2 regions of the Enterobacter sp. ECC_219_Taxon_10 genome follow, and region 1 is predicted to be linked to the other one. Evidence: predicted binding sites of a transcription regulator. Region 1 holds the regulator's gene; the other holds the start of a gene.

Region 1 (5,690 bases):
CTTCAATTTGCAGCATTAACGCCTGCTGATGCTGGCGGTTATCGCTGTCCTGCTTAAGCTGCTGGCGGATCTCGCCCTGATGCGTGGTGTTCTCGCGAAGCCGTTGCGCCAGCTGCTGCAGCTGGCTTTGCAGAGTTGACGCATCCGCGTCAAGTTCTTCCGGGCGCAGTGCAAGGTGCGCCTGCAGCTGCTGATTAGCCTGGCCGGAAAGGGCTGCGGCCTGCTGTATCTGGTTTTCCAGCGACTGTTTCAGCTGCTGGAGGTGACTGATAGCGTCGTCGTCCAGCAGGGCCGCAAGGAACGCCTCCCGATCGGCAAAACAGCTCGCTGCGATCGCCGCGGTGAATTGCGTCTGCGACTGCTGCAGGCGCTCGCGCTCCAGCGCTTCCTGCTGCTGCTGGACGGTGAGCTGGCTTTGCAGCGACACGCATTCATTGTGGATGTCGCGCCAGCCATCAGGGATGGCCGGTTCAGCCTCTTCGCTGTTTGTTGCCGGAAGCGTGTCGAGCAGCGGCTTCAGCGCGTTTATATGTTCCTGAAGCACGCCGTGCTGCGTTTGCTTCTCCTGCCATTGAGAGAATTCCGCTTCGCGGGCGTGCAGCCAGCCGGCTTCATTACCCTCTTCGGGAACGCTAAGCGAGAGTGCGAGCAGGGTGTGTTCCAGCGCCTGGCGGGCGGCCGTCAGCTGCTGCTGATACTGGCGCTCCTGCGCTTCCTGCTCGTTCAGCTGGTTTTGCAGGGTCAGGCGCTGGCTGAGCTGATAAAGCTGCCGCTCGTACTGTTCCTGCTCGTTCATCCATGGCGCGATATCCTCCTGAATATTCAATGCGATATTCAAAGACGCGCAGGCCTCCACCCACGCTTTAGTGAGTGCTTGCTCCTCCTGAGACAAGGCCTGCGCTTCGTCTGTCTCACGCTGGATTTGCTGAGCCAGGGCATTCACCTGCCCCAGCACCAGCAGGCCTTCCTCTTTAAGCGCGGCGACCTCTTTTTCCAGCGCATCACGGCGGCGCTGGTTATCCGTCAGCTCAAGCGACCGGTATTGCTCAACGGCAGGATGGTCACTGGAGCCGCACAGCGGACAGGGTTTGCCTGCCTCAAGCTGTGAGCGATAGCTTTCCAGATCTTTAATCGTCGCTTCACGTTCGCACAGGGCCTTCAGGTCCAGATAGTGCTGGTGTTTCTCTTTGTACTGCTGGCGGCGCAGCGCCAGCGTTTCATTGAGCTTGCTCTGCTCCGCCTGGGCTTTTTGCGCGCTTTCACCGCTCTGGCGCAGGCGCTTTTGCAGCGGCTGATAGCGGGCATGGAGCGACGTCAGCTGCTGACGCAGCGTGCGGGACCGGGACTGCTGCTCCATGGCCGCGCTGACCTCATCCGCCGTCAGCGTCAGCGTATTTTCCGGCATCTCCGCCAGCTTCTGACGTAGCTCAGTCATCCGCGCAGCAAGTGCGGCGAGCTGACTTTTGTCACGGTTTAGCTGTGAGAACTGGGCGCGCCAGCCGGCAATTTCCTGTCCCAGCAGGCGATAACGCTCGTGCTCCGCCAGCCACTGCGCCAGTGCCGTCAGTTCGGCCTGTAGCCGCTCATGGGTACGCAGGGCGGTATTGCGGATCCGCGCGCGCAGTGCGGTTTTAGTCTGTAAGCGAGTATTTACTTCGTTAATTCGCTGCTGGGTTTGCGTCAGACGTGAGGTTTGCTCCTGCTGGTGCTCCCAGAGCGGACGAAGCTGGGCGGCGGGCAGAGCAAGCTGGAGCTTTGCCAGTTCCGGCGCCGCGTTCGTTAGCGCCTGTTGCGCCTGCTGCTGCAGGGCGGTGACGCGCTGCTGCTCCTGCACAAGCTCGTCATGGCGCGTAAGCCACTGAAAATCTTTCTGCTGTCGCTGCTGTTGGGCCAGCAGGGTTTTCTCTTCGTCAGTAAGTGCCTGCAAACTTTGCTGCAACTGCTGCTGTTGCGCTTCGCTGAGCAGCACGACGCCCGCCGCCTGCGCCTCGTACTTTTCCAGCACGCCGCGTGCAGCTTTGTGTTTTTCAAACACCATGGCGGAAATCTGACCGTAGATCTCGGTGCCGGTTAGCTCTTCCAGCAATTCTGCGCGATCGCCCGGTTTGGCATTCAGGAAGGCGGCAAACTGTCCCTGCGAGAGCAGCATCGAGCGGGTAAAGCGGCCGTAGTCCAGCCCGGTGAGCGCCGCGGTTTGCTCCAGTTTATCCGAAACCTTATCGGCCAGAATCTTGCCGTCCTCGCAGCGGGCCAGCTCCACGCGCGGTGCCTGTAAGTTCCCGTCCGGCTGGTTGCGCGCCCGGTTCTGGCTCCAGAAGGCGCGATAGGCAACGCCTTTCACCTCAAACTCCACTTCCGCCAGGCACTCGGCTGTATCGCGTGTCATCAGGTCGTTTTGCGCCTGAGAGACCTTATTCAGGCGCGGCGTTTCGTGGTAGAGCGCAAGGCAGATGGCGTCGAGCAGGGTAGTTTTGCCCGCACCGGTTGCGCCAGTGATGGCAAACAGGCCGTTGCTGGCAAACGGCTCCGCGGTGAAGTCAATTTTCCACTCGCCCTTGAGGGAGTTGAGATTTTTCAGACGCAGGCTCAGAATTTTCATGCGTTTTCTTCCTCGTCATTGAGGGCGTGCAGGGTATGGCTGAACAGCTCGTTGAGCCGGAGGCGCTTCGCATCATCGATCTCTTCCTGCGACAGGCGGCGTTCAAATACCTCTTCTACCCGCAGTTCACTGAGGGTTTCGCGCTGGGTGCCGAGCAGAATTTTCTCGCGCTGCTCGCGGCTGCGGCGCACCAGCAACACCTCTACCGGCAACTCTTCGGTCAGCGCCTGAATTTTCCGCTGCATATCGTGGAGATAGTCGTCGGTGGTGATTTCGATATCCAGCCAGACGGGCGGGTTAAGCTCCGCGCCGCGCCACTGCTCAAGCTGGGCGGTAATGGCGTCCAGATCGCCCTTCAGCACCGCCAGCGGCTGGGTGACCGGCACCTCCAGCGTCTCGACGGCGCTGAGTTTACCCTCGCTGAAGCTCACCAGATGCACGGACTTGGCTTTCCCGGTTTCATCGAAGCTGAGCGAAATAGGGGAACCACAGTAGCGGATATGCTCGCAGCCGCCGATGACCTGGGCACGGTGAATGTGCCCGAGCGCGATGTAGTCGGCTGGCGGGAAGTTTTGCGCCGGGAACGCATCCAGCGTGCCGATATAGATCTCGCGGACAGCGTCACTTTTACTGGCCCCGACGGTGGTGAGGTGCCCGGTGGCAATGACCGGAATGGCCTGTTCACCGCGCAGGGCGCAGGCATCGGCATGCTGCTGGTGGTAATAATCGGTGATGGCCTGTAATAAATGCTGCTGCTTTTCCGCACCCGACAGCCCCGCCTGGCTTTGCACGATGTCGCGCGGCCGTAAAAACGGAATGGGGCACAGTACCGCCCCCGGGGTGCCGTCGCGTTTTTTCAGGATCTGGGGCGCGTGCCCGGCGCTGGCGACCACGGTGGTATTGAGAAACGCCAGGATGTCGCGGGATTCATTGAGCGTCGCGACGGAATCATGGTTGCCGGCGACAATCACCAGATGACAGCCGGTCTGCTGCAGGTTGACAACGAAGCGGTTGTACAGCTCACGCGCATAGCTGGGGGGCGAGCCGGTATCAAAGATGTCACCCGCCACGATAATCGCGTCCACCTCGTGCGTCCGGGCCGTTTCCAGCAGCCAGTTCAGGAACGCTTCATGTTCAGCCGCACGGCTTTTGCTGTAAAAATTTTGACCCAGATGCCAGTCCGAGGTGTGAAGTATGCGCATAGGAGATCCGTGGCGAAAAACGATGCGGGCGATTATAAACTGTCAGGGAGAGGAAAATAACCGCTGTAATAAAACAACAGTTTGCCATTTGTAGTGGTACTGTTTTTCATAAATCTGTCATAAAACTGACGCATAATGGCGCCGCATTACAAACTTGTAACTTAAATAAGATAAGACAGGGCAAAGTATGGCGAGACGTATTCTGGTCGTAGAAGATGAAGCTCCAATTCGTGAAATGGTGTGCTTCGTGCTCGAACAAAATGGCTTCCAGCCGGTTGAAGCGGAAGATTATGACAGCGCGGTGAACCAGCTGAATGAACCCTGGCCCGATCTGATTCTGCTTGACTGGATGTTGCCCGGCGGCTCCGGACTGCAGTTTATCAAACACCTGAAGCGTGAAGCGCTGACCCGCGATATTCCGGTTGTGATGCTCACGGCGCGCGGAGAGGAAGAGGATCGCGTGCGCGGTCTGGAGACCGGCGCGGACGATTACATTACCAAGCCTTTCTCCCCGAAAGAGCTGGTAGCGCGCATTAAGGCCGTCATGCGCCGGATTTCGCCGATGGCGGTGGAAGAGGTGATCGAAATGCAGGGCCTCAGCCTTGACCCCACCTCACACCGCGTGATGACCGGCGAAAACCCCCTCGACATGGGGCCTACCGAATTTAAACTCCTGCACTTCTTTATGACCCATCCGGAACGCGTTTACAGCCGCGAGCAGTTGCTGAATAACGTCTGGGGAACTAACGTGTATGTCGAAGACCGGACGGTTGACGTACATATCCGCCGCCTGCGAAAAGCGCTGGAACTGAGCGGCCACGATCGCATGGTACAGACGGTCCGCGGCACGGGTTATCGTTTCTCGACCCGTTTCTGAACAATGACAGGAGTGTGACGCGTGCTGGAACGTCTGTCATGGAAAAGGCTCGTCTTTGAACTGATCTTATGCTGTATTCCGGCCCTTATTCTGGGGGCCTTTCTTGGGCATCTGCCGTGGTTTCTGCTGGCGGCGGTCACCGGGCTGTTAGTCTGGCATTTCTGGAACCTGCTGCGTCTCTCATGGTGGCTGTGGGTTGACCGCAGCATGACGCCGCCGCCGGGAAGCGGCAGCTGGGAGCCGCTGCTGTACGGTCTGCACCAGATGCAGATGCGTAATAAAAAGCGCCGTCGCGAGCTGGGAAGCCTGATCAAACGCTTTCGCAGCGGTGCAGAGTCGCTGCCGGATGCGGTGATCCTGACAACCGAAGAAGGGACAATCTTCTGGTGTAACGGCCTTGCGCAACAGCTGCTGGGCCTGCGCTGGCCGGACGATAATGGTCAGAACATCCTCAATCTTCTGCGTTATCCCGAGTTCACGCTGTATCTGAAAAAGCGTGATTTTACCCGTCCACACAATCTGAAGCTGAATAACGGTCGCCATCTGGAAATCCGCGTTATGCCCTACAGCGATCGCCAGTGGCTGATGGTGGCGCGCGACGTTACCCAGATGCACCAGCTGGAAGGGGCGCGTCGTAACTTCTTCGCCAATGTGAGCCACGAGCTACGCACCCCGTTGACCGTGCTGCAGGGCTACCTGGAGATGATGCAGGAGCAAACCCTGGAAGGCGCGCCGCGTGAAAAAGCGCTACACACGATGCGCGAGCAAACGCACCGGATGGAAGGGCTGGTGAAACAGCTGCTGACGCTCTCGAAGATTGAAGCGGCGCCGTCGCTTGCGCTGAATGACACCATAGATGTGCCAATGATGCTGCGCGTCGTGGAGCGTGAAGCGCAGACGTTAAGCCATAAAAAACATCAGTTGACCTTTGAGGTCGACAACACGCTGAAGGTGCTGGGCAGCGAAGATGAACTGCGTAGCGCCATCTCCAACCTGGTGTACAACGCGGTAA
Region 2 (5,690 bases), 670 kb from region 1:
TCTGGGCGACGCTCAGCTCGGGAAGCCGTTCATCGCCCCGTCGTCTGTGTTCCTGCAAGGCATGGGCGGCGGCGATGGCCTTTTCGCCCCCTTTGACGGCTACGTACATCAGCACACCTCCACGTGGGTGGTTCGCGGGATCGCCAGCAGGCGTTCGCCGCAGGTCAGGATCAGGTCAATGCCCAGCGGGAACGGGTGCGGGCGCTCGGTCAGCTCGTGAATGATGCACTCCGGCAGCTGCGGCGCGACCATGCGCTCGTCGGCGATGCCTGCGCCCGTCAGGCGCAGCATGCGGCCGCCGCTCAGGCTGGAGACCTGCAGGATCAGCGTGGCGCTGGTCTCCGGGGCGACGGCGCTGCCTTCGCTCAGGGCGTTGAGCTGTTCATGGCTGATTTGCTCATCGGCCACGGCAAAAACCGCCTGCTGGGGCTGATCGACCAGCGGGGCGCTGGTGTGAAAACGCAGGTTCTGGCTGGCGATATCGTTCGACAGGGCACCTGACAGCCATACCGGGGTATCGTTGTCCGCCAGCGTCAGCAGCACGCTGGTGGAGGCGAGGTTCAGCGGCAGCCAGCCCTGGGAGAGCTGGTGCAGGGAGACAATCACGCCCGGCTCGCTCATGGCCTTCAGCAGGCGACGAAAACTTTGTTGGGCATCCTGGACGGCCAGGGTAAAAGCAGGTTGAAGCGTCATGCGTTATCTCCGCGAACGAGCGTAAAGAAGTCGACCCGGCTGGTGTTCACTTCGGCCTGACGGGCGGCAACCCGTGCGGCGCGGTCGGCTTCCAGCGGGGCAATAAGGGTTTCCATTAACGTCTGGAAATGCGGGGGTTCCTGCAAAAGGGCGTCGATTACCGCGCAGCGCTCGGCGTGCGCCTTATCGCGACCCAGCACATAGCTGTAGCCCAGCGTGCCGCTGTTCAGGCGGATCGTCGCGCGGGTGAGGGTGGCGTCACCTGCAAAAAAGCGCTGGCCGGTGCCGCCCATCCGCGCCTGGATTTGTACCAGGCCGATTTCCGGCGCGCGGATCGTGTCGTAGTCAGGCGCCAGGCCCAGCGCGTTCATGCGCTCGCGCAGGGCGGCAGGCTGGCAATGGGCCAGCACGCGCATCCAGCGCTGTCGGGTGGAGGTATCGACGTGCATTCAGTGCTCCATGGTGAATTCAATCATGTCGGCGCGGGTCAGGCTGACGGAGTATTCCGTCGCGTTGATCTCGCCGTCACGGTGGTTGAGGGTGCGTACGCAGAGCAGCGGGGCCATGTTGGGAATTTCGAGCACCTTGCTCTCTTTTGCCTGCGCGCGGCGGGCGCTTATGCGCGTCTGGGTGCGCTTGAGGGCGATGCCCGTGGCATCCTGAAGAAAGTCGTGCAGGGAACCGCTGGTAAAGTTTTGCAGTACGGGCCAGAGGGCCAGGTCCGCGAAGTAGTGGTCAATCTGGCACACCGCCACGCCGTTGACCCGGCGCAGCGTGCGCAGGTGAATGACGTTATCACCCTCCTGAATCCCCAGCGCGTCCGCCACGTGGCCGGAGGCCGGGCGCAATACCGAGAGCAGCTTTTCGCTGGTCGGGTGGCTGCCCTGATCCAGCAGGTTCTGGCTAAAGCGCGCCTGGGCGTTAAGCGGGTAGTCGAACGGGCGCATCAGCACCAGCACGCCCACGCCCTGGCGGCGCTGCACCCAGCCGCGCTCGACCAGTTGGTCAATGGCGCGGCGCAGGGTATGACGATTGACCTCGTAGCGGTCGGCAAGCTGCTGCTCGGCGGGCAGGTAGTCCCCGCAGCGGTAGTGCGTGCGCAGCTCCACTTCGAGCTTTGCCGCAATCTCCTGCCAGCGGGTGGGGTAACTGGTCGGATGTCTGGATAAGTGCATACAAATCAATGCCTCGCTTCTCAGATGAAGTGCTTACGCAAACGTTGAGAGAGGAAATCCAGCAGGCTGACGGTGACGATGATGAGCACCATCAGGGCGCAGGTTTGCTGGAACTGGAAACCGCGAATCGCTTCCCACAGGGTGACGCCAACCCCGCCTGCGCCCACCATACCCACGACAGTGGCGGAGCGGACGTTGGACTCAAAGCGGTACAGAGAGTAAGAGATGAGCAGCGGCATCACCTGAGGCAGCACGCCATAGAGGATCTCTTCGATTTTGTTGGCGCCGGTTGCGCGGATGCCTTCCACCGGGCCGGGCTCGATGGCTTCGACCGCTTCGGACAGTAGCTTGGAGAGCACGCCGGTGGTGTGGATGAACAGCGCCATGACGCCCGCGAACGGACCCAGGCCAACGGCCACCACGAACAGCATCGCAAAGACCATTTCATTGATGGCGCGGCAGGCGTCCATCAAGCGGCGCATCGGCTGGTAGACCCACCACGGCACGATGTTTTCAGCGCTCATCAGGCCAAACGGAATGGAGAGAATGACGGCAAGGGCAGTACCCCAGACGGCGATTTGCAGAGTGACCGCCATTTCGCTGAGGTAGTCCTGCCACTGGCTGAAGTCCGGCGGGAAGAAATCGGCGGCGAAGGTGGCCATGTTGCCGGAATCTTTGAAGAGCAGCAGCGGATCCATTTCTGCGCCCTTCCAGGAGATAACCAGCACCGCCAGCAGAATGGCCCAGCTGATGAGCGAGAACCAGCTGCGCTTTGGCGGCGGGAGGGTGATGGTTTGCATGTTGACTCCTTAATCTGTTCTCCCTCTCCCTGTGGGAGAGGGCCGGGGTGAGGGCATCAGCGTGCGCATTTCCCCCTCACCCTAACCCTCTCCCTCAAGGGAGAGGGGACTTGCGTTACTGCACCGCTTTATTCACGCTGGTCATCGCGCCGAGCGCGGCGGTCAGGCGGTCGAGGTCTTCCAGCTGAGCCTGGATTTCAGACACTTTGCTGGTCTTCTCCTCGTCCTTGAGCCCTTTGTTGTCCTTCACGGCCTGCATCTGCTTAAACAGAGCCAGCTGGCGAATCGGGACCAGCTGCAGATCGCTGGACGCGCGGAACGGTGCCCAGCCCAGACGTTCCAGAACCGCTTTCTCTTCCGGCGTTTTGCCGTAGTTCATAAAGAAGTCGTAGACCTTGTCTTTGGTGCTTTCGGAGAGATTTTTGCGCCAGACGATTGGGTCGCCAGGGATCAGCGGCGATTTCCAGATGACCTTCAGCTCTTTCAGCTTGTCCGGCGCGGAGGTCTTCAGCTTGTCGAGGTTTTCTGTGTTGTTGGTGGCAACGTCCACCTGCTTGTTCGCCACGGCCAGCGCGTTGGTTTCGTGCCCGGCGTTCACCGTGCGTTTGAAGTCGCTGGTGGAGATGTTGTTTTTCGCGAAGACGTAGTAGCCGGGAACGAGGAAGCCGGAGGTGGAGTTCGGATCGCCGTTACCAAAAGTCAGCTCTTTGCGTTTGGCGATCATGTCGTTGAGGGTGTTGATCGGGCTGTCTTTGTTGACGATCAGCACGCTCCAGTAGCCAGGGGAGCCATCTGCCGCAACGGTCTGGGCAAAGACCTGGCCGTTGGCGCGGTCCACCGCTTCCATCGCCGAGAGGTTACCGTACCAGGCAATGTCCACTTTGTTGAAGCGCATTCCCTGGATGATACCCGCGTAGTCCGGGGCGAAGAAGGCGTTTACTTTGATCCCCAGCCTGGTTTCCATATCTTTCAGGAACGGTTCCCACTGAGGCTTCAGGTTCTGCTGTGATTCCGTCGAAATAATGCCGAAATTCAGCGCTTTTTCCTGCTCTTCCGCATACGCCGGGCTTAACAGGGTGCTGATGCTGAACATGCTGGTAAAGGCCAGCGCGGCAACGGCTTTATAGTTCATTTCCATTCCTCGTTATGGGGACGTTATGCAGCCTGCGCGCGCTCTTCGACGCGGTTTACGCTGCGGTAGAGATGATCAAAACGTTCGTTATCAAACTGATGGCTCGCGCCATCAAAGAAGACATGCCCCTGCCGCAGGGCGACAATGCGCTCGCAGTAGCGCAGGGCGTAATCCACCTGATGCAGCGTGACCACCACGGTAATGCCGTCGTTCTGGTTGATGTCGCGCAGGGTTTCCATCACGATGCGCGCCGATTCCGGGTCCAGCGAGGCGATAGGCTCGTCGGCCAGAATGATTTGCGCTTTCTGCATCAGCGCGCGGGCGATGGCGACGCGCTGCTGTTGTCCACCGGAGAGGGTGGAGACGCGCTGGTGGGCGAAGTGCGCCATGCCGACGCGGGTCAGCGCCTGTAAGGCTTCCTGCTTCTGGGATGGGGAGAACCAGCGCAGGCAGGTGCGCCAGAACGGGGTGCTGCCGAGGGCGCCAATCAGCACGTTCTCCAGCACCGTAAGACGGTTCACCAGGTTGAACTGCTGGAAGATGTAGCCCGTCCGGGCGCGGCTTTTTCGAATGTCGCTCGCCAGACGCCCTGCGCGCTGCACGGTGTTGCCCAGCAGCTCGACGTGGCTTTCCGGCGTTTTATCGCAGGTAATGAGGCCGCTTAAGTGGCGTAAAAGGGTGGATTTTCCCGAACCAGACGGCCCGAGAAGCGCCACCATGTCGCCCTGCTGGACGGTCAGATCAACGGCATGCAGCGCCTTGTTGTGATTGAAGGTTTTGCTCAGTTTCTCGACGCGGATAACAGTTTGCATGTGCTGGGCCTCACGATAAATGTGGCCTCATGCTCGCGCATCAATATGACATTTGGGTTAAGTGCAGGTTGCGGGAGTTTGAAGAGTTGAGGGGAGTTTGATGACAGGCGGAGGCAGACCGCCCACCGCCCGAAAATTAGTGCTGTTGCTTAACGACGTTAATCATCCACGGCACGCCGTATTTGTCGGTGACCTTACCGAAGCCGTGCGCCCAGAAGGTTTCCTGCCAGGCCATTTCGATATTGCCGCCATCGGCGAGGTTGTCGAACCAGCGCTTGCCTTCCGACACATCCTGCGTGTCGAGCACCAGCGTGAAGCCCGCGTACTGTGCGCTGCTGCCCGGCGGCAGCCCGTCGCTCATCATGATATCGCTGCCCGCAATGCGGACATTGGAGTGGGCGATAGCCGAATCCGGAAACTGCATGCCGGACGGACAGCCTTCTTCGCTGTTATCGCTTTTTGGCATTTCGCCGAAGGTTATTTTATAGAGGAGTTCTGCGCCGACGGCCTGCTGATAGAAGGCGGTAGCCTCTGCACAGTTGCCGGCGAAAGAGATGTAGGGACTTAACGGCATAATCTTTACCTCACGTAAGAAAAGCCCGTTAAGTGTAGTTCCCGAAAGCCCGGTAAGCGAAGCGCCACCGGGCGGGTAAATCAGTTCTTTTTCACGAACTCAGATTTCAGTTTCATTGGACCGAAGCCGTCAATTTTGCAGTCGATATTATGATCGCCTTCAACCAGACGGATATTCTTCACTTTAGTACCAATCTTCAGCATGGAAGAGCTGCCTTTCACCTTCAGATCTTTCACCACGGTGACGCTGTCGCCATCCGCCAGCAGATTGCCGTTCGCATCTTTGACGACCAGCGCATCAGCATCCTGCGCTGGCTCGGCATCATTCCATTCGTGTGCGCATTCCGGGCAGATGAACATGCCATTATCTTCATAGGTGTATTCAGAATTGCATTTTGGACAGTGTGGGAGTTGCATATCGGTATCCTCAAAAGTGTTAACGCGCTGGAAAGTGCCAGCTTAATGACGGCAGAGTGCCGAAAAAGGCGGCAAGTATAGCGCAAAT

The links. The regulator PhoB, encoded in region 1, activates phosphate uptake and scavenging genes when phosphate is short. The targets are predictions, from matches to a motif close to CTGTCATAAAACTGNCNNAT.
Region 2: phnC (phosphonate ABC transporter ATP-binding protein) is a predicted target of PhoB. The motif match lies at 4,700-4,719, and genes of this name have one in related genera.

Annotation. Positions count from the first base shown of each region.
Region 1 is NZ_CM178005.1:1,058,543-1,064,232, forward strand. It holds gene sbcC (exonuclease subunit SbcC) at 1-2,599, opposite strand, end outside; gene sbcD (exonuclease subunit SbcD) at 2,596-3,801, opposite strand; gene phoB (phosphate response regulator transcription factor PhoB) at 3,989-4,678, shown strand; gene phoR (phosphate regulon sensor histidine kinase PhoR) at 4,700-5,690, shown strand, end outside.
Region 2 is NZ_CM178005.1:390,520-396,209, forward strand. It holds gene AC4ICF_RS01735 (carbon-phosphorus lyase complex subunit) at 1-109, opposite strand, end outside; gene phnH (phosphonate C-P lyase system protein PhnH) at 109-693, opposite strand; gene phnG (phosphonate C-P lyase system protein PhnG) at 690-1,142, opposite strand; gene phnF (phosphonate metabolism transcriptional regulator PhnF) at 1,143-1,868, opposite strand; gene phnE (phosphonate ABC transporter, permease protein PhnE) at 1,889-2,668, opposite strand; gene phnD (phosphonate ABC transporter substrate-binding protein) at 2,784-3,800, opposite strand; gene phnC (phosphonate ABC transporter ATP-binding protein) at 3,824-4,612, opposite strand; gene yjdN (VOC family metalloprotein YjdN) at 4,749-5,186, opposite strand; gene AC4ICF_RS01775 (zinc ribbon domain-containing protein YjdM) at 5,267-5,602, opposite strand.